3 regions of the Desertibacillus haloalkaliphilus genome follow, and region 2 is predicted to be linked to each of the others. Evidence: riboswitches for the same ligand, from Rfam matches in the RefSeq annotation. Region 2 holds a riboswitch; each other region holds the start of a gene.
The links. Region 2 has a riboswitch for S-adenosylmethionine ahead of KH400_RS02775 (homoserine dehydrogenase). Riboswitches for the same ligand answer to the same signal wherever they lie in the genome.
Positions count from the first base shown of each region.

Region 1: it holds a riboswitch for S-adenosylmethionine, as region 2 does, so the genes downstream of both, KH400_RS08385 (methionine ABC transporter ATP-binding protein) here and KH400_RS02775 (homoserine dehydrogenase) in region 2, are expected to answer to the same signal.
Region 3: it holds a riboswitch for S-adenosylmethionine, as region 2 does, so the genes downstream of both, msrA (peptide-methionine (S)-S-oxide reductase MsrA) here and KH400_RS02775 (homoserine dehydrogenase) in region 2, are expected to answer to the same signal.

Region 1 is NZ_JAHPIV010000006.1:132,637-140,791, reverse strand. It holds gene gcvH (glycine cleavage system protein GcvH) at 1-16, shown strand, start outside; gene KH400_RS08390 (YusG family protein) at 891-1,136, shown strand; SAM riboswitch class I at 1,316-1,425, shown strand; gene KH400_RS08385 (methionine ABC transporter ATP-binding protein) at 1,538-2,563, shown strand; gene KH400_RS08380 (methionine ABC transporter permease) at 2,556-3,221, shown strand; gene KH400_RS08375 (MetQ/NlpA family ABC transporter substrate-binding protein) at 3,242-4,096, shown strand; gene KH400_RS08370 (carboxymuconolactone decarboxylase family protein) at 4,532-4,885, shown strand; gene KH400_RS08365 (YuzK family famiily protein) at 5,126-5,266, shown strand; gene sufC (Fe-S cluster assembly ATPase SufC) at 5,834-6,619, shown strand; gene sufD (Fe-S cluster assembly protein SufD) at 6,638-7,948, shown strand; gene KH400_RS08350 (cysteine desulfurase) at 7,948-8,155, shown strand, end outside.
Region 2 is NZ_JAHPIV010000002.1:120,883-129,037, forward strand. It holds gene aspS (aspartate--tRNA ligase) at 1-1,270, shown strand, start outside; SAM riboswitch class I at 1,347-1,457, shown strand; gene KH400_RS02775 (homoserine dehydrogenase) at 1,527-2,741, shown strand; gene KH400_RS02780 (hypothetical protein) at 2,834-3,121, opposite strand; RNA gene ssrS (6S RNA) at 3,265-3,447, shown strand; gene KH400_RS02790 (tRNA threonylcarbamoyladenosine dehydratase) at 3,733-4,494, shown strand; gene KH400_RS02795 (L-lactate permease) at 4,863-6,644, shown strand; gene KH400_RS02800 ((Fe-S)-binding protein) at 6,908-7,627, shown strand; gene KH400_RS02805 (LutB/LldF family L-lactate oxidation iron-sulfur protein) at 7,650-8,155, shown strand, end outside.
Region 3 is NZ_JAHPIV010000011.1:109,468-117,622, forward strand. It holds gene KH400_RS13575 (hypothetical protein) at 168-395, shown strand; gene KH400_RS13580 (MotA/TolQ/ExbB proton channel family protein) at 629-2,455, shown strand; gene KH400_RS13585 (OmpA family protein) at 2,448-3,143, shown strand; SAM riboswitch class I at 3,306-3,421, shown strand; gene msrA (peptide-methionine (S)-S-oxide reductase MsrA) at 3,602-4,066, shown strand; gene KH400_RS13595 (YheC/YheD family protein) at 4,121-4,894, opposite strand; gene KH400_RS13600 (hypothetical protein) at 5,073-5,363, shown strand; gene KH400_RS13605 (hypothetical protein) at 5,426-5,782, shown strand; gene KH400_RS13610 (hypothetical protein) at 5,816-6,157, shown strand; gene KH400_RS13615 (PH domain-containing protein) at 6,209-6,559, opposite strand; gene KH400_RS13620 (hypothetical protein) at 6,703-6,873, shown strand; gene codB (cytosine permease) at 7,214-8,155, shown strand, end outside.

The sequences.
Region 1 (8,155 bases), on a different contig from region 2:
GATTAAGGAAGACTAATCATAGTTGTTAGAGCGATCCGTGGTGGGGTTGCTCTTTTTATATGAAGAAAGAATGGTGCTAAACAGGTTGCCCGCGAATTTGGCATACTTACTTCCCAAGTGAGTGCAGTCGCTCGACCCTAGACGTGGAGCCAATTTCGAATACTTATGAAAGCGAACCCCATGCTTTCAACGCTTTCTGCATTGTCTCCACTACGTCGACTAGCGTCGACGCAAATGGTTGACACCATTTGCGGTCTTGCTCATCTAGAATTTCTCCTCTTTTTTTGTGAGTGGGTCCGAATGTTGTGTAGGTGTTGGCTGAGCGAGTGCCCGCATGAGAGTTGTATTGTGATCTTTTTAGTTGATTCAAGGAAGTTCTTTGGTAGTGAAGTCTCTCTGGGGTCCCCTGGACGTGGGAAAATGAAGAATGAGTCGCTCGACCCTAGACGTGGAGCCAATTTCGAATACTTATGAAAGCGAACCCCATGCTTTCAACGCCTTCTGCATTGTCTCCACTACGTCGACTAGCGTCGACGCAAATGGTTAGCACCATTTGGAGTCTCGCTTATCCTTTGCTTTGGGTCTGATCTTTTTTTGGGGATGTACGAACGGCATTTGGTGAAAGGGCTAGGGGAGTGCCCGCATGACGGTTGGATGGTGTTCATTTTAGTTTACTCATGGAAGTCCTTAAAGAATGAGTCGCTCGACTCTAGACGTGGTGCCAATTGCGTATGCTGAAGTATGATCATTTTTTACCTAACCAACTAACAACTAACTACTCAAGCTCGTTTGTGGTGTTAAGTTTTCGTTTGGGTGGTAATATTTATTTGAGTGAAGTGGTTGGTGTTTGGGAATGGTATGTGTATAGGGAACCAAAGGAGGTTTTCTTCATGGATAAGCAGCAGCTACAGAAGGTTGATATTACAGGGAAAGTTGAAGGTAAGTTTGAGCATGGCAAAATGAACTTGTATGTTGACAAAGCAAAAGTCGGTGAGATTGTCATGACGAACCAAGGGAACATGTATGAGATGTCAGAGGGGTTTGAGTTTGATCACAATAAAGTGTTCCGCTATGAAAAACCAGCCGGTCAAAAAGAAAAGTCGTACGTAGAAGGGTGCGACATGGGCTGGTGTTAATACGTAAGGCAGGCGCTTGGGAGTCCCTCCCAAGCGTCCTTTTTGGCCCCGTCCCTATAATCCTAATATTAACCAAACGTTTAATTAACTGCCAAGCTACTATTCTATCAAAATTTATTGACACAAAAACGAGCAGCGTGCTATGATACATGCAAGTATTAGCGAAAATTGAAGAATAACTCTTATTTAGAGAGGTGGAGGGACTGGCCCGATGAAACCCGGCAACCGCTAACGATCAAGTTAGAAAGGTGCCAATTCCTGCAAAGCAGTAGGCTTTGATAAATGAGAGAAAGGACAGCTAACCGAGATCAAAACCTTTCTGCTCAAACGATGAGGGAGAGGTTTTTTTAAGCTTAAAATCCATTTATAAATATTATTATTATATAGAAAGTAGGGACACCATGATTTCATTAGCAGGGATTCGAAAAATCTTCAAAACTAAAGACGGCCCTGTAACGGCAGTAGATAACATTGACTTAACGATAAATAAAGGCGAAATCTTTGGGATCATCGGCTATAGTGGTGCCGGAAAAAGTACGCTTATCCGCATGCTAAATATGCTTGAACGCCCAACAGAAGGCGATGTGAATGTTGCAGGTAAGAACCTTTCAAGCCTTCGAGGTCAAGCATTGCGCGAGGCGCGCCAAGAAATTAGCATGATCTTTCAGCACTTTAACTTGCTTTGGTCACGAACGGTCCGTGAAAATATCTCATTCCCACTTGAAATTGCAGGGGTGAAACGAGAAGAACGAGTGAAGCGGGTCGATGAACTGATTGAGCTCGTTGGTTTAAAAGGTCGTGGTGACTCTTATCCGTCACAGCTAAGTGGGGGACAGAAACAGCGAGTTGGGATTGCACGAGCGCTTGCCAACAATCCGAAAGTTTTGCTTTGTGATGAAGCGACATCAGCGCTTGATCCAAAGACAACTGATGCGATCCTTGATCTGCTTGTTGATATTAACCAAAAGCTAGATTTGACGATTGTCCTAATTACTCACGAAATGCATGTTATTCGTAAAATCTGTCACCGGGTTGCGGTGATGGAGGCTGGTAAAGTGGTTGAACAAGGTCCGGTCCTTGATGTCTTCCGCAAACCGCAAGAAGAGATGACAAAGGAGTTTGTGAAACAAGTGACAGAACCAGAGGAAACGAAAGAAACGATCGAGCATTTGCTTGCTGAAAATCCATCTGGAAGAGTCATTCAACTGACCTTTGTTGGTGATGAGGCTGAAAAGCCATTAATTACGGGGTTGATTCGTAAGTTTGATGTCGACGTCAATATTTTACAAGGTAAAATTTCGCAAACACAAGAAGGCTCTTATGGCACGTTGTTTGTCCGTATCGACGGTGAAGATGCGGAAATCACAAAAGCGATCGCATTCATCGACGAGCAACAAGTCGAAGTGGAGGTGATCGACCATGACTGAAGCATTTGCTAGCATGAAATGGGACAGGCTTTGGGAAGCAACGTTAGAAACACTATACATGACTGTGATTTCAGTCTCGGCGACATTTATCTTTGGTCTTGCGCTTGGATTAGTTCTTTATCTGACGAGTAAAGGCAACCTTTGGGAGAATCGCCTAGTCAATCAAGCCGTTAGTACGTTTGTGAACGTCTTTCGCTCAATTCCATTTATCATTTTAATTATCTTGTTAATTCCATTTACTCGCTATATTACCGGCTCAATGCTCGGTGCAAATGCAGCGCTACCTGCACTAATCATTGGTGCAGCACCGTTTTATGCGCGAATGGTTGAAATTGCACTCCGTGAGATTGATAAAGGTGTTATTGAAGCCTCGCAATCAATGGGGGCAACGAATGGACAGATTATCCGTAAAGTGCTAATTCCTGAATCAATGCCAGCGTTAATTTCAGGGATTACTGTTACCGCGATTGCACTTGTCAGTTATACAGCCATGGCTGGTGTCATCGGTGCAGGTGGACTTGGGCACTTTGCCTTTTTAGAAGGTTTCCAACGTAACAACAGTTTTGTAACCTTGGTGGCAACAATCGCTATTATCATCATTGTTTTCATCATTCAATGGATTGGCGATTTTCTCACATATAGAACAGATAAACGATAAGTTTAAGGGGGAAGAAAGAAATGAAAAAATTACTTGGTATTGCAAGTGCAACATTATTGTCATTATCACTAGTAGCATGTGGAACGGCAGACGAAGATAATACAGCTGACGAGACAACTGGCGATGAGGGAGCACAAGAAGAAAACGTCTCATTAGTTGTCGGAGCATCAGCTGTACCGCATGCGGAAGTATTAGAAGCAGCGACACCATTATTAGCAGAGCAAGGGATTGACCTTGAGATCGTTACGTTCACAGATTACGTTTTACCGAACCAAGCACTACGTGACGGTGACATTGATGCGAACTATTTCCAAACACCAGGATATTTAGATATGCAAATTGAAGAGTTTGGTTATGAATTCTCAAGTGTTGGTGCGATTCACGCTGAACCAATCGGTGTTTACTCTCAAGAGTATGACAGCCTAGAAGATCTTCCGGAAGATGCACAAATCATCATGAGTGACTCTTTCAGTGACCATGGCCGTATTTTACCAATCTTCGAACGTGCGGGTGTAATTGAGCTTGATGTTGAAGAAGGTCAATTAGCGACACGTGAAGATATTGTTGATAATCCTAAAAACTTAAACTTCGATACACTAGTTGAAGCTAGAATGCTTGCTCCATCTTTCCAAAGTGGTGAAGGTGATGCTGTTGTTATTAACACGAACTATGCACTAGAAGGTGAGGTTGATATCGATCAATACGGTATCGCATTTGAAGGCGAAGATGTCTTACAACCAAACCTAGTTGTTGTTCGCACAGGTGAAGAAGAGCGTGAAGAAATTCAAGCATTAGTTGATGTGCTACGTTCTGAAGAAATCAGAGCATTTATTGAAGAAACATACCAAGGTGCCGTTATCCCTATGGACGAATAAGTCCAAAGGGAAGCACTTCTCGAACACTCGGATTATAATCAATCCGGGTGTTTTTTTGTCGAAAAGGTGAAGGCGCCAGCTGGGAAGAAACCTCTAGGTTTTTGAAACGGACATAGGATGCCTTATCTGCATCAAATCAGATCCTTTTTGGAAACTAAACGGACCGAGGATTCGCTAAAGGCCTGAACTAAGTTGAAAAACACGACCGCAAGGCAGAATAAGGTACTGAGAGTCCGCGCCACATCAGAAAAGCAGGGAATTAGAGTAAATAGCGAAACCAATGTCCGCACCGACGAACTTCTTTATCCTAATTACGTTGTTGACCCATACCTTTCACCGATCCGTCCTGAATATTTTGCCCATCAAAACTTATACTATTGATTGTCATACTTATTTTAAAATGTAGGAGGTTATCGCGTGCAAGACAACCAAGGAATGAACAGTATTGAAATGGCTCTTCAAGATTATAAAGAGGGATTAGGTCATTTCACCCAAAAAATGCCTAATATCGCAAGTAAGTATAATGATTTTACAGAGGAATGCTTTGCAGAAGGGAAGCTTTCGCAAAAGGAAAAGCAGTTGATGGCGCTTGGCATCAGCATTTATTCGCAAGATGAATATTGCATTATCTACCATACCAAAGGTTGCCTTGACCAAGGCTGCACTGAAGAAGAGATTTTTGAAGCAGTTGGTGTAACGGCTGCCTTTGGTGGTGGCGCGGCAATGAGCCAAGCAGTTACACTTGTTCAAGAAGCGATGACTGAATTAAGCGGTCAGATGAAGCAGTAGTCGGCGATTACTTGGTCGTTTTCTCAACATTAAGAAATCGGGAGCGATTTGGTGTATTTTTTTAAATGCCCCCTTTCATAATAAGCAAATCAATCTATAGCGGTATATGTGAGAATATATCACACAAAATCGCGATTGGTCGTGACTGTGCTCCGTGCTATCATAATATGTGTAAGAAAAAAGAATTCTTGAAAGGATTGATTTACTATCCAGAGGTTAAAAGTAGCTCATACGAGCGAAATGGAAAAAGCAATGCAACAGTCACACGGAGTCGGTTATGCAGAATATAGCCGCAGTCTTGAACAACGATTAAAAGTCGAAAAAGCACGTGAGCAGGATTACAAGCAATGTAATCGTTTGGTTGCACAAGTTTCACGGTAGGTAAATCAAAGATTATAGCAATAACGAGGGAAAATAGAGATGAGAAAGAGTCAGTAGCTGCTACTGGCTCTTTTTGAATATATTGGGACGGATCGCGCGCACGGGGTAGAATGGTGTAGTGCCACAGGGACCACGATAGAAAGGGAGAAAGATGGAGCAAGGACGATGAGATTAATTGAAGATGGGAGTAAAAACGGTATATGTAAGCTGACATGTGCAATTAAGATTAGACATTTATCGCAAAGTATAAGAAAATAGAGGAAGGTCGTTTATTGGAAACTGATTCCGGGTATCGATCACGGAGGAGTCTCTTCTTCATTCCGTAAAACGACGCAGCAATTCCGTATGACATAGTCAAAGTAAGGGAAACTAAACAAAGGAAAAATCGCTATTTTCAACTTTTTAAACATAAGTGTATAAAAAGTTTTTTTATGTTGTTATATCCCTTGAACAAATTTTTGATATGTTATAAGATTGTAATGAGAATAGATTGAGAATAAACAGTTGTGCTATGCAACGTTTATATTATAAGGAATGCAAATTGTTTAATAACTGGAGGTAATGAGAATGGCAGCACCAAATTTAAAAATTGAGAATCTTCATGTAGCTATTGAAGGTAAAGAGATCCTTAAAGATTTTAACCTTGAAATAAACGGTGGCGAAATCCATGCGATCATGGGACCGAACGGTACAGGTAAGTCTACACTTGCTTCAGCGCTAATGGGCCATCCAAAGTATGAAATCACAAGCGGTAAGGTAACGTTTGATGGAGAAGACCTACTTGAAATGGAAGTTGATGAGCGTGCACAAGCAGGACTATTCCTTGCGATGCAATACCCAAGTGAAGTTAGTGGGATTACAAATGCAGACTTCCTTCGTTCAGCAATCAATGCTAAGCGTGAAGAAGGCGATGAAATCTCATTAATGAAGTTTATCCGTCAAATGGATAAGAAAATGGACCTTTTAGAAATGGATCAACAGTTTGCACAACGTTACCTAAACGAAGGGTTCTCTGGCGGTGAGAAGAAGCGTAACGAAATTCTACAACTGCTTATGCTTGAACCAAAAATTGCGATCTTAGACGAAATTGACTCAGGTCTAGATATCGATGCCCTAAAAGTTGTATCAAAAGGTGTCAATGAAATGCGTAGCGATGACTTTGGTTGCTTAATCATTACACACTACCAACGCCTACTTAACTACATCACACCAGACAAAGTACACGTGATGATGCAAGGCCGCATCGTAAAATCAGGTGGAGCAGAACTAGCTGAGCGTCTAGAAGCAGAAGGTTACGATTGGATTAAGGAAGAACTAGGAATCGAAGACGAAAAAGTCGAAACAGAAGCGTAAGCGGCAAGGAGGATTACGATGTCAGTTGATACGAAATTAGCATTCGATCAAGAGTATATAAAGAATTTCTCTAAAGACCGCGGAGAGCCTGAATGGTTGTTAAACTTCCGCTTGAAAGCTTTAGAGCTAGCAGAAAAAGTAGAAATGCCAAAGCCGGATAAGACAAAAATCGATAACTGGAATTTTACAGGATTCAAACATGAGGTGGCAAAAGCGGACCAAGTGACTTCTTTTGATCAACTTCATGAGGATGTAAAAGCGCTTATCGATGAGAACGTAAAAGAGCACAACTTAATCGTTCAGCGTGATGCAACGCCAATTTACACGCAAGTAAGCGATAACTTAAAATCTAAAGGCGTCATCTTCACAGACATTGCAACAGCAGCTCGTGAGCACAGTGACTTACTTGAAAAGTACTTCATGACTGATGCTGTTCATGTTGATGAAAACCGCCTTGTAGCTCTTCATGCAGCGTTATTAAACGGTGGGGTATTCGTGTACGTCCCTAAAAATGTCGTACTTGAAGAACCATTACAAACGATCTTCTGGCAAGAGAACCCTGAAGCTGGTCTTTTCAACCACGTGATCGTTGTTGCTGAAGATAACAGTTCAGTAACTTATGTAGAAAACTATGTTTCATTTGATAATCAAGTTGAAACGGTAGCTAACATCGTTGCTGAAGTCTATGCAGCACCTGGTGCTAAGGTGTCATTTGGTGCCGTTGATAACTTCGCACAAGGTGTAACAACGTACGTGAACCGTCGTGGATATGTAGCACGTGATGCGAAGGTTGAGTGGGCATTAGGACAAATGAATGATGGCTACACCGTTTCTGAAAATACAACGCACTTAATCGGTGATGGATCATTTGCTGATAGTAAGACAGTATCGATCGGTCGCGGTGAGCAAAAGCAAAACTTCACAACAAACATCGTTCACCATGGTAAGCACTCTGAAGGCTACATCTTAACACACGGTGTTATGCGTGAGTCAGCAAGCTCAATCTTTAACGGTATTACAAAGATTGAACATGGTGCAGCGAAATCAAACGGTGAACAAACAGAGCGTGTGTTAATGCTAAGTGAAAGAGCACGTGGGGATGCAAACCCAATTCTTTTAATTGATGAAGATGACGTAACAGCAGGTCACGCAGCTTCTGTTGGTCGTATCGATCCGTTGCAAATGTTCTATCTCATGAGCCGTGGGATTCCAAAACATGAAGCTGAGCGTCTTGTTATTCATGGTTTCCTTGCTCCGGTTGTTGGTCAATTACCAGTTGAAACGGTAAAAGAACGCTTAACGGAAGTTATTGAAGGGAAAGTTAAGTAATGAATGTTCAAGAGATCAGAAAACAGTTTCCGATTCTTGATCAAGAAGTCAATGGACGCAAGCTAGTCTACCTAGACAGTGCTGCAACATCTCAAAAGCCGATTAAAGTGATTGAGGCGATTGACGATTATTACCGTAGATATAACTCAAACGTTCACCGTGGCGTTCACACACTCGGGACGTTAGCAACCGATGGCTATGAAGGTG
Region 2 (8,155 bases):
ACCAGAAGGGGCGCGTGACTATTTAGTTCCAAGTCGTGTTCATCATGGCGAATTTTATGCTTTACCACAGTCGCCGCAATTATTTAAACAATTATTAATGGTTTCGGGATTTGAGCGCTACTATCAAATTGTTCGTTGTTTCCGTGATGAGGACTTACGTGCTGACCGTCAGCCTGAATTTACCCAAGTCGATATTGAGACATCATTTATGGAAAAAGAAGATTTAATCTCAATGATGGAAACGATGATGGCAAAAATCGTTAAAGAAACTAAAGGAATGGACATTAACACGCCTTTTGAACGTTTAACGTATGATGATGCGATGAATCGTTTCGGTTCAGATAAACCAGATACACGTTTTGGGATGGAGCTTGTTGAGCTTTCAGATATCGTAAAAGATAGTAAGTTCAAGGTGTTTACAAATGCAATTGAAAACGGTGGAATCGTTAAAGGATTAAATGTGAAGGGGGTAGCAACTCGTTATTCTCGTAAAGAAATTGATGATTTAGCTGACTTCGTAGCGATTTATGGTGCGAAGGGGCTTGCATGGCTAAAAGTCGAAGAAGATGAGCTCAAAGGGCCGATTGCTAAATTCTTTAACGAAGAAGAGACAGCAGCACTTAGACAAGCGCTTGATGCAGAACCTGGCGATCTTCTATTCTTTGGAGCTGATAAAAAACAAGTCGTATTTGATAGTATGGGTGCCCTTCGTCTGAAGTTCGGTAAGGAACTTGGTTTAATTGATGAAAGTAAGTTCAACTTCTTATGGGTGACTGAATTCCCGCTTGTTGAATATGATGAAGATGCTAAGCGTTATGTTGCCTTACACCATCCGTTCACAAGACCGATGAAAGAAGATCTTGAGCATTTAGATACTGACCCTGGTCGTGTTCGTGCTGAAGCTTATGACCTTGTGCTGAACGGGTATGAATTAGGTGGCGGATCACAACGTATTTTTGAGCGTGATCTTCAAGAAAAAATGTTTAAAACACTTGGCTTCTCTGAGGAAGAAGCAAGAAGCCAATTCGGCTTCTTAATGGATGCCTTTGAATATGGTACACCACCTCATGGAGGAATTGCCCTTGGGTTGGATCGCATGATCATGATTTTAGCAGGCAGAACGAACCTACGTGATACGATTGCTTTCCCTAAAACAGCGAGTGCAAGTGACCTCCTCACAAATGCACCAGGTGAAGTGAGTGATGCTCAGCTTGAGGAATTAAACTTAAGCATTGTTCCGAAAAAAGAAGAGGAAGAAGTAAAGGCATAATTTATCATTGACAGAAGCAGAGACTCCTCGCTATAATTAGTCTCAAGCTTAAAAATAATAAGACATTTTCATAAATTACTTATCAAGAGTGGTTGAGGGACTGACCCTGTGACACCCGGCAACCGGTTTGTATTCACAAACTACGGTGCTAATTTCAGCAGAGCGTGAACGCTCTGAAAGATAAGTGAACGGTATTTTTAAAAAACCTTTCCTTATCGGAAAGGTTTTTTTTACTTACGCAGAGGAGGATGACACAATGATATCTATCGGTTTACTTGGATTTGGGACAGTCGGGGAAGGTGTTTTTGAACGAATTTATTCAGCAAAGGCTGAAATAGAACAGGTATTAGGAGATCGAGTAGAGGTAAAAAAGATTTTGGTGAAAGATTTTCAAAAACAAAGAAATGCTGATGAGCAATTATTTACTGATAATCCGAATGACTTTTTTAAGGATCGGTATGATATCGTTTTTGAGCAAATGGGCGGTGTTGAACCAGCCAAAGATTATATTAGTCGTCTATTAAACAGGAATGTACCTGTAATTACAGCTAATAAAAAATTAATTGCTTTTGCTGGTCGTGAGTTAGAAGCACTTGCAAATGAGCATGGTAGTTTTATTAGTTATGAAGCAGCCGTTGCTGGAGGAATCCCAATTATTAATGTCCTCAGCTCCTTGTTACCAACAACCGCAATCACTAAGGTTTCTGGGATCTTAAATGGAACGACAAATTACATAGTTACAGAGATGAATGAGAAGGGGCGCGATTTTGACGAAGTTCTAGAAGAGGCCCAAGCTCTGGGTTTTGCTGAAGCGGACCCAACAGATGATGTAGAGGGGTTTGATGCTTGGTATAAGCTACGGATTTTAAGTAAGTTATGCTTTGGAAGCTGGGCTGAACAGTCAACGTTTGCCCGCATTGGGATACGTAACGTTGAGCGTTGGCATATTGAGGCGGCAAAAACACATGGGCTGAAAATGAAACTCGTTGCTGAAGCAAGAACAGATGGAGAACGTGTTTTTGGGGGAGTACGACCTAGCTTTGTCGCACAAAGCCACCCGTTAGCTACAGTCGATGGCGTAACAAATGCGGTTCATCTTGAAGGAGAGTCTGGTACAAACTTATTATTTACTGGGCCAGGGGCTGGAAAAGAACCGACAGCAAATAGTATGGTTGAAGACTTTGTTCATCACTTTAGACAAACGAAGCAACCTGAATATAAACGAAAAAACATAAAAGCATGTACCAACCAAAGTGAATGGCTTCTTTTTTTCAAGAAAGAGGATGTTGATCGGGTGAAAGAGCATTTGGATCAGATCACTTACCACCTGAATGAAGTCATTGAAGAAGATGAGGGCTTCGGTTGGTTTATCACTACGGATACGTGCGTTGAATACTTGCCATTAACGGATGTCTATGACTCTTATCCCATTTATGGGAGGAAACTAGTGAAGCTTGAAGCAGCTGTATAAATATTTTTAAGGGATGTTCACAAACTTCGGTAAAAATGACTGTCAAAGTTCTTGGTTGTTTGTTCGTGCGCTGCCTCTTGAACGCACGTTAATTATGCTTTTTGTTTCAGTTGTTTAAATGAGTCAATAAAATGGTGAGGCGGCGTTTTGACGTATAACGATTTCACACCAGAATCAGTATGTAAATATAAAAAGCCGAACCCTGAATTAATAGGTCGGTAAGACATATCAAAAATTCGAGTTAGCGCAATGACTGATCCGTTCATATGAAGTTCGCTGTTATATAGCTCGAGGTCATACCAGTTTTCTACTGTTCGTTTCTCTGTCCAACCGATTTCTTGGTAGATCTCAACACAACGATGAATGGCTACAGGTTTCAAAGTAACGCCTCCTTTATCACAGTTAAATGTACCATAACTAGGCCTTGTCCTCAAATCAAGCGGCAAATGATTTCCTGTAAAATATCCGTAAAATGTTATTGAATCGCTTCATAACACATGGTATGATAAATGTAAGAAATTTAAGAGTCCTAAGGTGTTCGTAGGATACTCTACGTTTTGAGCCAACACTTTATAAGAGGGAGCTTGCAGTTCATAAATCGGAGTACATGCCTTTACAACTGAGGACGTATGAAGATTTAGACAGAGCACCCACCTGCGTGAGAGCAGGTTCAAAACTAAGTTTTTACGGCACAATTGGGACTCTTACCTATACATATTCGAAATCACCTAAGGGAAAACTTCTCTTAGTTTTTTTTATGTTGTAGTGGTTAAGGGGCGGAGTGCGCCAGCAGAGCTGATGCTTGATGAAGGAGGCTTACTCGCACCGCCTTTGATAGAAATCATTTGAGGGAGATTACCTTGATGAAGAGAAATTGTTTCAAGGAGAACGTAGTCCAAACTGTTTGCAAAACTTCCCTTTTATTTCTTACTATGGTATATTCAATTCCGAGTGTATTACGGAGAATAGAGGGTTTGGAAGGAGTTAACAGATGTTACATCAATTTTCTCGAAATGAATTGGCAATAGGCCATGATGGGCTAGATGTCTTAAAAAATAGTACGGTTGCAGTTTTGGGGATCGGAGGAGTAGGCTCATTTTCAGCTGAAGCATTAGCTCGGTCTGGGGTTGGTCGCCTCGTCCTCGTGGATAAAGATGATGTTGATATCACAAATGTCAATCGACAAGTCCATGCATTATTATCAACGGTAGGACAACCCAAAGTTGATTTAATGAAGGAACGAATTGCAGATATTAATCCAGACTGTGAGGTTATTGCTTTAAAGATGTTTTATACGGAAGAAACCTATGAGCAGTTTTTTGAATATGATCTTGATTTTGTTGTCGATGCAAGTGATACAATTTCCTATAAAATTCATTTGATGAAAGAGTGCCTTACACGAAACGTTCCGATTATCTCGAGCATGGGAGTAGCTAATAAAATGGATCCGACACGTTTAAGAATCGCCGACATTTCAAAAACGAGCTATGATCCAATCGCTAAGGTGATTCGTACAAAGTTAAGAAAACAAGGCATTCATAAAGGGATCAATGTTGTCTTTTCAGATGAACAGCCGATTAAAATCCGTGAAGACATACGTAAAGAAATTGTTCCTGAAGAAGCAGAGAATTCACCGATACGTAAAGCAAAAATGCCACCATCATCGAATGCGTTTGTTCCATCCGTTTCTGGCTTAATTATGGCTGGACATGTCGTTACAACGTTATTAAAGGATATTAAAATTGAACGATAGTCAATCAGTGAAATTTGAATAATTTTTTGCAAAAAGCAGCCGTTTTATGGCTGTTTTTTTCATTGTTTTGTGTGGTAAAGGGGCGGAGTGCGCGATCAGGAAGGAGTAATCAAGGGAGTTCGCTTACTCGCACCGCTTCGAAAATGGGTTATAGAAGATGTGCAATGGAAGCTTATATTAAAAAAACATTTCTGAAAAAATTCTGAACTTTTTAGTGATCAAACTCTTGAATAATTTATGAATTTTACTTATAATGAAACCACTTACATTAGTCATCTGATGACCGGTAGATATGATTATCATTATTTTTTCTATATATGGATAATGGGAATTAGATGAACTTACATACTTTTGAGGGGGGAAGGGAAATGAGTATTGGAGTTTTATCTTTATTAGCACTTGTACCTATTCTTTCAGTCTTATTGTTCTTAGTTATTTTACGTTGGCCTGCCAAACGTGCGATGCCGATTGCTTTTATTGTCACAGTTGTTATTGCGATGTTTGTCTGGGATGTGCCCGGTAATCAAGTGGCAGCTGCCAGTATGAACGGAGTTGTAACCGCTTTAGAAGTATTATTTATCGTCTTTGGTGCGATCTTGATGCTTAATACGTTAAAAGAAAGCGGTGCCATTCAAACGATACGTCAAGGATTTACGGACATTTCTCCAGACCGACGAGTTCAGGCGATTATCATTTGCTGGTTGTTTGGGTCATTTATCGAAGGGGCATCCGGCTGGGGAACGCCAGCGGCCATTGCAGCACCATTATTAGTAGCTGTTGGTTTTCCTGCGATGGGGGCAGTTATGGTTGCCTTAATCATTCAATCAACACCAGTGTCCTATGGGGCTGTAGGTACACCGATTTTAATTGGTGTTGGTTCAGGACTCAGTGGATCATCTATGGTTGAAGGGACTGCGTCAAGCTTAGGGATGACATTTGATGCGTATATTAACTCGATTGGTGGACAAGTTGCTATCATTCACGCGATTGTAGGGCTGTTGATTCCGCTGTTTATGGTTACCTTGTTAACGAGGTTCTTCGGTAAAAACAAGTCATTCACTGAAGGGCTAGCACTATGGAAGTTTGCGTTATTTGCAGGGGTGGCATTTACTGTCCCATTTGCAATTGTCGCTAACGTTCTTGGTCCAGAGTTTCCAGCGATGTTTGGAGGGTTAATCGGACTGGCGATTGTTGTTCCAGCTGCTAAACGAGGCTTTTTAATGCCGAAGAAAGTGTGGAATTTTGAAGAGAAATCTAAATGGGATCCGGAATGGACTGGTAAATTAGAGATTTCAAATCAACCGTTAGCGAAGCCAATATCACCATTTATGGCGTGGTTACCATACATTATCGTTGGTGCGTTACTCGTTATCACTCGTGTAAATTCACTACCATTTGGTGATTGGCTTAAAGCATTCACATTAGAGGCAAATAATATCTTTGGTACAGAAATATCAATTGATAGTGAGCCTTTATTCTTACCAGGTACTGTTTTAATCACGGTATCAATTATCTCGTATTTCCTTTACAAAATGACATCAAATGCTTATGGTCGCGCCCTCAAAGACTCTTTTGGAACGATTGTAAGCGCTGCACCAGCGTTGTTATTCTCGGTGCCGATGGTTCAAGTCTTTATCAACTCGGATGTCAATGCGAGTGGTTTTGAAAGCATGCCGCTTGTATTAGCTGAAGGTGTATCTGTTGCGATTGGTGAGAATTGGCCGGCGGTAGCGCCAGCGATCGGAGCATTAGGCGCGTTTGTTGCCGGAAGTAATACGATTAGTAACATGATGTTTTCGTTGTTCCAATTTGGTGTAGCTGAAAATATCGGTGTTGCTGGTGCAACGGTTGTCGCTCTTCAAGCGGTTGGAGGAGCTGCAGGTAACATGATTTGTGTTCACAATGTTGTAGCCGCTTCAGCAGCAGCCGGCTTAGTTGGAAAAGAAGGGAATTTAATTCGTAAAACACTGATCCCAACTACCTATTATGTATTCTTTGCAGGAGGTATTGGATTTGTTGCCTTAAATGGGTTTGGCTTCAATATCGGAACGTTGATGGTTACAATTGTCGTCAGTGGGGCTGTGTTCGCCTTTATTAAAGGAAGTCAAAAGCAACGTGAAGAAAGTAAGCAACAAAAAGACGCCGCATAGTTCAATTGTTGCCAATCGTGTGATGATTCTCTACAATAAGAATAAGAGATAGTCACTCATCATAGAATCAAATAAGGTGGAAAGTAGCTGTCTACTAAATGATTGTGTACCTAGGTGATGTACAAGATTCAGGAAGCTCTCGGAATAAGTTCTGAGGTTTTGATCTTAAGGTCACTGATCCTTCATTAAGATAGCTCCTTCCCACACTTTTTATTGAATAGGTCATCAGATGACCGGATAATTAACTCGAAGGGGATAGGACAATGAAAGTCTCATTATTTATTACATGTTTAGCAGATGTTTTTTATACAAATGTAGGTAAGCATACAGTTGAAGTGTTAGAACGGTTAGGGTGTGAAGTTGACTTTCCTGAGAATCAAACATGCTGTGGGCAACCTGCCTACAATAGCGGCTACCATAAAGAAGCGCGAGAAGTAGCCAAACATATGATTAGAACGTTCGAAAACTCAGATTACGTTGTTTCGCCAGCTGGCTCTTGTGTGTCGATGCTACATGAATATAAGCATTTGTTTGAAGATGACCCTGAGTGGCAGGTGCGTGCGGAGGAACTTGCTAATAAGTCTTTTGAATTTACGCAGTTTATTGTTGAAGTCTTAAAAGTTAAAGATGTCGGTGCAAAGCTGGATGCAAATGTGACATATCATACATCTTGCCATATGACAAGACTCCTCGGTGTCAAAGATGCTCCGATGACATTGTTAGAGAATGTTGAAGGGTTAACGTTAACAAGCTTACCGAACAAAGAAACGTGTTGCGGCTTCGGTGGAACTTTTTCGGTCAAAATGGTTCCAATTTCAGAACAAATGGTTAATGAGAAAATTGAACATATTGAAGAGACCAAAGCTGAAGTTTTAGTGGGAGCTGATTGCGGTTGTTTGATGAATATCGGTGGACGAATTGAACGTCAGGGCAAACCGATTAAAGTAATGCATATTGCCGAAGTTTTAGATAAAACGAAATAAAATAGAAAGTTGGTGAGTAACCATGGCTATGAAAATTGGTCAAGACGAGTTTTTTGGACGAGTCGACGAAGGCTTAAACAACACTTTTATGCGTAAGGCGATGGTTTCTGCGCAAGAACGGTTAAAGAATGGGCGACTAAACGCTGCTGATGAATTAGGAAATTGGGAGGATTGGCGAGATCATGCAGAAGAGATCCGTCAGCATACACTAGAAAACCTCGATTATTATTTAGAGCAATTAGCAGAAAACGTTGTAAAAAAAGGTGGGCATGTATATTTCGCACAAACAGCGGAAGAAGCAAACGAATATGTCCAGTCGATTGCTAAACAGAAACAAGCAAAAAAAGTAATCAAGTCAAAATCAATGGTTACTGAAGAAATTAGTATGAATGAAGCATTAGAAGCTGCTGGGTGTGAAGTGATTGAGTCAGATTTAGGCGAATACATTCTCCAAATTGATGATCATGACCCACCATCCCATATCGTTGCACCGGCTCTGCACAAAAACAAGGATCAAATTCGGGATAC
Region 3 (8,155 bases), on a different contig from region 2:
ATCGCTCCTTAGTATGTTATTCAACTCGTCCATCGTATCACAGTGTTTTTGCTGAAGGGAATAAAGTCTCTTGATTGGGTTCGGGTAGGTAGAAATAGTTATCGTGCATAAACGTTGATATTCCGTTCATTCTAAAGACTAATGACTGTAAAAAGGAGACATAGACCGTGAAGGATTATGAAATCAAACGAATGGTTGTCGATGATGAGTATTATACCGAAGAATTCGTAACGACGGACTTTACTTACAACAATCAAGATTATAGCATTTCCTTTAGCAAAGAGGATCTAGAAACGGTGAATGCATGGATGTTTGAAGATGATAAATCGGTTCCGGCCAACTTATCTGAACGTATGATTGATTCGATTAGAGAAGATGTGAAAAAGAGAATCTAATGAAAATTTTGGCTACTGGTTTTTGGGATCAGTGGCCTTTTTTATCGGAGTGCGCGAGCAATGAGAGTCATTTACAGAATCGCGCCGCCTTTAATTGAAGCGTGAGGGTCAAGGACTTGGAATTTGTTTTGATCCCGCTGCTTTCCATCGTTCCATGCATGATTTGTCCACGTAGAGAATAGCTATTAACAAGGCTAATGTAGTGACAAGTCATCTTTGTTAGGGGGATTGTTATGGTTGAAGCGATTTTACAGTTATTTATCAGTCAGGAGCAAGCTCAATCGATTTTATCCAATCCATTGATCGAATTTATTTTTATGGTGTTGTTTGTAACTTTTATCGTAGCTGTCATCATTCACTTTACCTTGTATAGGAAATTGAGACGAGTACGGAATTTTATTAATGACACTCATTCTCTGGATATTGACCCAGTTAACCGGTTTCAAGCAGAGTATGAGCAAAAAAGTCAGCAAGAATCGGTAAAAGTTGAAACCTTTGTCCAAAATAAATTTTCAAGTTGGCGAATGTTTAATCTACCGATTGTGAGTATTATTAAAATGGTGCAGATGACCGTTTCTGTTTTTATTTTAGTCGGGGTGTTAGGGACATTCATTGGACTGGCAATGTCGCTCGGAAGTATTAATGCTACAGGCGATCAACTCGTAGAAAATGTCGCACTCGTTCTCGCGGGAATTGATGTTGCGTTCTATACGAGTATCACGGGTATGGGGTTATCATTACTGATGACGGTGATCACGAAAGTAGCGAATACCGAATATATGTTAACCGACATCATGCTCAAAACCGAATCTCATTTAGAGGAAAACGAACAAGATGGAATGGCACGCTTGATTACTGTGTCCGAAACGATTAACGCATCGATCGTTGAGCTTCGTGAAACGAATCAGGAATCGTTACAAAACATTGTCCAATCGTTTGACGGTTTTAAGGAATATACGGCTGGTTTGCAGCAATCGGCAAAGGACTTAGCGAAGTTTAATGACGGTTTAACTGAAAACTTAAAAGATTTCACGGTCATTTTTAACCGGATGAAAGAAGTGACGAACGGTTTTGATCAAGGAGTTAAGAAGCTAAATAAAAACTTTGAGCAGTTATTTGCTTATTTTTATAACATGGATCAGCGAAATGAACGAATGGCAAGTGCTTTTACGGAAACGTATAGGAAGATAGACGAATTAACAACGTCACAGAAAGAAACGATGAACCAATTCCAGACAGCTGTTGTTGATTGGAAAAACTATTTTGCCTCCATTAGTGAGAAGCAGGAATCGATTCATGGCTCATTTGTGCGAGCGACTGCACAAAGTGAGAATCTTGTATCGATGATGAAAACGAATAACGAACAGTTTGCGCGAATTTTTGGAGGCGATTTAAGCTCGAAGCTGAGCGGGATTTCAACGCATTTAAGAGGGCTGAAGAACGACTTCGATAAACTCGGAAATTCGATTGTTCGCCTGCCTGAGGCACTAGAAACGATTCATACCGCTCAAGAAGAATATAAAAGTCTCTTGTCAGGTCGACTTGAAGAGCTTCAGCAATTTAATCAAGAGTTCCATGATCATTTACGGGCTCACGCCAGAGAATCGCAATCGTTTGAAAAGCATTTAAATGCTGCCTCTCGTTCCTATGAGCAAGTGGGCGTTAAGAATCATCAAATGCTTACTGAAATCAACCGTACGATTGCAGATATGAAAGATTCATTTAACCACCGCGAAAATCAGATTGAATCAAGCGTGTCCGTGCTAAAAGACACCCTCTCAAGGTATGTTAGCAGTTTAGAGGGAACCCTGGGTGACCGCCTCGATAAGGTGAGTCGCAACATCGGTGGTTATGTTGTCGATATTAACGACGCGATGAAAAAAGAATTTAAGCAAATCGGAGAAATTACAGAAGATCAACAGCAAAGAAGCGCTCGTTTTATGCAACAGACGATCAGTGAATTAAGTCAAGAAATTCACACGTTAAATCGTCAACTCCAGTCGCTCTCTCAAGGGGCGATGAGTCAACCAACGAGAGTAAGGGTTGGAAGCAATGATTAAGAAGTATAAAAAACTATTCCATGGTGAACAAGAGGAAGGACACTTTTGGCCATCATTTACGGATTTATTAACAGCGCTTCTTTTATGTTTTATTTTAATTTTTATTATCATGATGGTGATCAAATCGTTTCAGATTGAAGAGATGAATCGGACGATTGATCAAATCATGGGGGTTAGAGTCGATTTAATTAATGACTTGAATGATGAATTTAGTGATTCAACGTTAAATGTTGAAATTGATGAGGAGACTGGTGCTCTGATCTTTGATACGGACATTTTGTTTGCGTTTGATGAAACGGTGTTAAAGCCTGAGGCGTTTACGTTTTTAGATGAATTTGTACCCGCTTATTTAGATGTCCTCTTAGAAAGCGGCTATGAAGAGTATATTTCAGAAATTATTATCGAAGGTCATGCGGACAGAATTGGTGACTATCTATACAATCTCGAGCTGTCGCAAGAGCGAGCATTTAGTGTCGCAGAATATGTGCTCAGCGATGATTTTCCTTATCAGAACATCCAAGCACATTTGAAAGATAAGCTAACCGTCAACGGTCGATCCTATACAGATGGTCGTACGGATGTAGAGGGTAACTATAGCAACCAAGAATCTCGACGAGTCGAATTTAAATTCCGTTTAAAGGACGAAGAGATATTAGAAAAAACCCATGAGCTGTTAAATGGAGCATAAGAGTTTGATATGGACTCACCTAATCATCTTGAATGATTGGGTGATTTGCCTTTTAAAATGTAATGCAAAGGTGATTTTATTTATTTTTGAAAATTTTCCTTGCAAAGTAGCCACCAATCAGATACAATTTTATTTAACAAATAAAAATTAATAGCGATAGACTTCTTATCCAGAGTGGTGGAGGGACTGGCCCTTTGAAACCCGGCAACCATTAAATCAAGTCATTGATTTGAACGGTGCTAATTCCTGCAAGGATTGACTTCCTTGGGAGATGAGAGGATCGTATACATATACGATAACCTCTCTACATTCATTAGAGAGGTTTTTCTTATACTATCAGAATTTATTAGCGTTAGGACGATAGTATAACGTCAACTAAGGTTTTCGCCATCGGTTGATGAAAAGCCAAGTTTTTGTATATGGAAAGAAGGTTTATCGCTCGAAAAGGAGCGAGTAAAATGGAAAAAGCAGTATTTGCAGCAGGTTGTTTTTGGGGTGTTGAAGCATTTTTTGAAGAGGTTCGTGGCGTAGAAGAAACAAGAGTCGGTTATACAGGTGGCGATGTAGAGCACCCTTCTTATGAAGAAGTGAAATCAGGTCAAACCGGTCATGCAGAAGCGATTGAGATTTGGTATAATCCGTGGAAAATTTCATATGCAGAACTAGTGGATAAATTTTTTGAATGTCATAATCCAACAACACGTAATCGTCAAGGAATTGATGTCGGCACACAATACCGTTCGGCGATCTTCTTTCAAAACCTTCAGCAACTAGAAGTAGCGGTGAAGAAGAAAGCTGAATTAAACCGTACGAGTCCAAAGCTGATTGTCACAGAAGTTGCACCAGCCAAACCATTCTATCAAGCTGAGGAATATCATCAGAAGTATTTCCAGAAAAACGGGACGTTGGCTTGCGGGATTTAAAACATTCTCGGGTGCCAGGCACCTTAAAAGGGGTGCCTGGCACCGTTTCGTGTTTTACCCTCGATTATAGGCGCGAATCTTTCGAAGTGCGGAGCGATCATTTAACTCCATAAACATATCGATGGTAGGCTCTAAATTTGCTTCTATGATCCATATATCCCCTTTTGGGTCAACGCCTACATCTAACCCGATACCTCGGTATTCAGGGTAGTAATCTTGTATGCTCTGAACGTTTTTTACAGAAGCCTTGTTCATTTCTTCGATCAGTTTACACTTATCGTCTACTACTATATTTGATTGTTCGATAGCTGTTTCAAGATTTAATACTTGTTTAGCTACATTCGTAACCGCAAATCCGCTTGCTGCTACTTTAGCTGCTACGCCAGTTACCATCCAATCATCAGATTCTTTTTTCCGCTGCACCATAACCCTTAGATCGAATGGACATTCGTTAATTGTCGCAAGTGGTATATATTGTTGGATGATGTGACACTTGCCATTTAAATACGAGTTTGAAAGATAGGTATAGGCTTCTTCTCTATTACAAAACACTTTTTTCTTTTGTTCCATATGAAGCTTGATTTTTCCATCGTTCATGCAAGAGATCTTCGCAACTTTCCTCCCATATTTTCCGTAGCTTGGTTTCACGATAACTTCTCCATATTTATCAAGCATCTTCCATAGAGATTTTTTTGAAAACAGTTTTGTCTTTGGTAGGTGTTGACGTACTTTTTTCTTCTGTTTCATCAATGTATACTTTCTCCATTTGCCTACGTATCGTTCATATTCTGTATCCAATGAATTGATAGAAAGCTTTGATTCGGCCATAGTATCCTCTCCTAAAAACAGAAAGTCTGTATTTATAAGTTATGAAATTTTTCTCAATATGCTTGTTTATCCCCCTAAGAGTGACCTAGTTCTTTTCAAAATAGGTATTTTCCATCTTCCATCTATCTATACAAAATAACCTGATTTGAATATAAAAATAAAAAAGGAGGGATTGCTGTTGAATAGAGGTGACCTACTGCCTATTAGACGGCTTCTTGAAATGCAGAAAATGGACAGTCTTGTGGAACTGCTGGATCAAGGAGTTGAAAAGGATGAGTTACGAGCCCAATTTGAGAGGACGGTTTTGGAAGGTGATCCTCATTATCAAAGGTTAATGAAGATTAAAAGTCATCAAACAAAGTTGGGGCATGATACGAGCCGTCTTGACCAGGTGTTGGCTAAGGTGCGTGAATACGCTTATAACAATCCGAAAAACAAAACGATTTATAAGCTTTTACACGAATCTTAAAGCCAAGGATAAACAGGGATTGACTTAAAGAAAAGAAGAAAAGAAGAAAAGGGGAGAGAACAATGGGTAAAAAGAACTGTTCAATTGCAAGTCATAATGCCATTCCGACGGTTGAACAACCGTGTGATGGCACAGAACGAACGTACTTTGAAGATTTCACGGAAAATCATAATAAGGTATCACTTCATGTTGTAAGTTCTACACCGCCTCCATGTACGATGTTTCTTTTTATCGAAACAGATGAGGACCCCACTCCAGAACCAATACCTGTTCTTGTTCATGAGCCAATTGGCTTTGGGGAGATCAGCATCGTTGCTGAAAATGTAAGAAGAATTGCAGTGAGATGTGAAGGGGATGAGACAGCACTTTGTACGGGCTTCATATTCTTTGAGAAAACATTTTGTATTTGTTGTCCGTAAAAAGAAGAAACAAACATTTATAAAGGAGCGATTATGATGGGAGTTCGTGAACCAAAATGTTTTACGGATACGACTATTTTAGGAGCAACGATAGCCCAGCCTTGTGATGGAACGGAAAGAACGTACTTCAAAAACCTTACTACCAATCATAATAAATCATTGGTCGCTATATTTAATCTTAGTGAATGTGATATTGTTGCAATGATTGAAACCGACGACGAAGTAATTGAAAGAAGGTTAACGCCTGAGCTCTTAGAAGACACGATCCAGGTAGAAAACTTACGACGAATAACAGTTCGTTGTGAGGGAGAGAAAGGTTTAGATTGTTTTGGGTTTATTAGCATTCAGCACACGTTCTGTATTTGTTGCCCGTGAGAAGAGATGGTGCCAGGCACCTCGGTGCCTGGCACCATGAATGATTTGCGATTAATCACAAATCTTTGAGGTGAGTTTTTTGTAAAAACCGAAAACATCGGCACCCTTAACGAATGAGAGTTCGTGCGATCCGCCCTTCGTTGTGATCTCGACTTTATTCGTAAAAGAAAGCGTGCCACTTTTTTGGATAGCAATTTCTTCGATTTTGCTATACGGGATTGTGACAACAGCGGTCGCCTTAGATACAAAGCTCTTATCAACAAACAAAATCCGCTTATCCGTTAAGGCAACGAAATCAATGACTAATCCGTACGTTTGTTCCAACTGCTCTCCAGGGATTAAGTATTCCTGTATTTGATCGATATGCTTTTCTTGATTGTCACGTGATTTGAAAAATGACATCCACTCACATCCTTTCCATGATAAGTATACTCCAATTCGGGTTCTTGGTGCCAGGCACCCTACAGGGGGTGCCTGGCACCAAGAATGACAATACATACTTTGGAGAACATAAGTAACATTAATCACAGAAGGGAGTGATACGGGTGTCGAGTTCTAATAAAAAACAGCAAAAAGCAGTATTTCGTGATAATCAAGATGTAATGCCAGATGGGCCTCCTCCAGCTGGTAGAGAAGATCGCAGTGATAAGATGGGCACGTTAAATTCAGAAGAAATTCGCTTTAAGAATGCTGATCATATTTATGATGAGTATTAACAGGTGCCTGACCCACGGCGCAGTAACGCGTTAACGTACCGGGGGTCAGGCACCCATTTTTAAAAATTTGTTGACATTTTCCATTCCTTCATTGATAATGTTAGTAACTTAATAACTGGTACCTTTAATTCAGTCCCGTGAGGCTGACAAGGTAGGTCGTTACAGATAGGGGATTCGTGTATCTTTTTTGAGGCCTTATCTAACTATGTATACGTATCTAGGTTTCTTGTCAGCAAAAAAGGTTGATAAGAAGCCTTTTTTGTTTGCACAAAACCACCCATCGTAACGAAAGCTTCAAACTCCATGGTGCCAGGAATCTAAAATCATTGGAGGAATTGGCATGAAACAAACAGTTGATCGTGATTACGCATTACAACCAGTACCACAAACGGCGAGACAAGGGTTTTGGAAGATGTTCGCCGTTATGCTAGGACTAACATTTTTCTCAGCAAGTATGTGGTCGGGAGGGAGTCTCGGTGCAGGGCTAACCTTTACGCAGTTTATCCTTATTGTTATCCTCGGGAACTTGATACTCGGACTCTATACAGGGACATTAGGTTATATCGCTGCGAAAACTGGTTTATCGACACACCTTTTAGCACGCTACGCTTTCGGTGAAAAAGGTTCGTATGTCGCATCGTTTATGTTAGGCGCAACACAGGTCGGTTGGTTTGGTGTCGGGGTGGCGATGTTTGCTTTTCCTGTACAACGAGTAACTGGCATTGATACGTATGTTTTGATTGCGATTGCTGGTGTGTTAATGACAGCAACGGCTTATCTGGGAATGAAAGCATTAACGGTGTTAAGTATCATCGCTGTCCCATCGATTGCGATCCTCGGTAGTCTCTCGACGTATGAAGCTGCAAATACAGTTGGTGGATTAGGCGGCTTACTTGAGTACCAACCCGCTGAAAGCATGGCATTAGCTGTGGCATTAACGATTTGTATCGGTTCATTTATTAGTGCGGGGACATTAACACCTGACTTTGCTCGGTTTGCGAAAACGAAGAAAACCGGATTCTTCACAACGGTCATCGCATTTTTTATCGGAAATTCATTAATGTTTCTTTTCGGAGCAGTTGGTGCGATTGCCACGGGTGAATCTGATATCTCTGAAGTGATGTTTTTACAAGGCTTAATCATCCCAGCGATTATCATCCTCGGTCTGAATATTTGGACGACGAATGATAATGCACTCTATGCATCAGGTCTAGGTTTTTCACACATTACAAAAATCTCAAAAAGCAAAGTTGTCATTTTTAACGGTATTGTCGGAACGGTA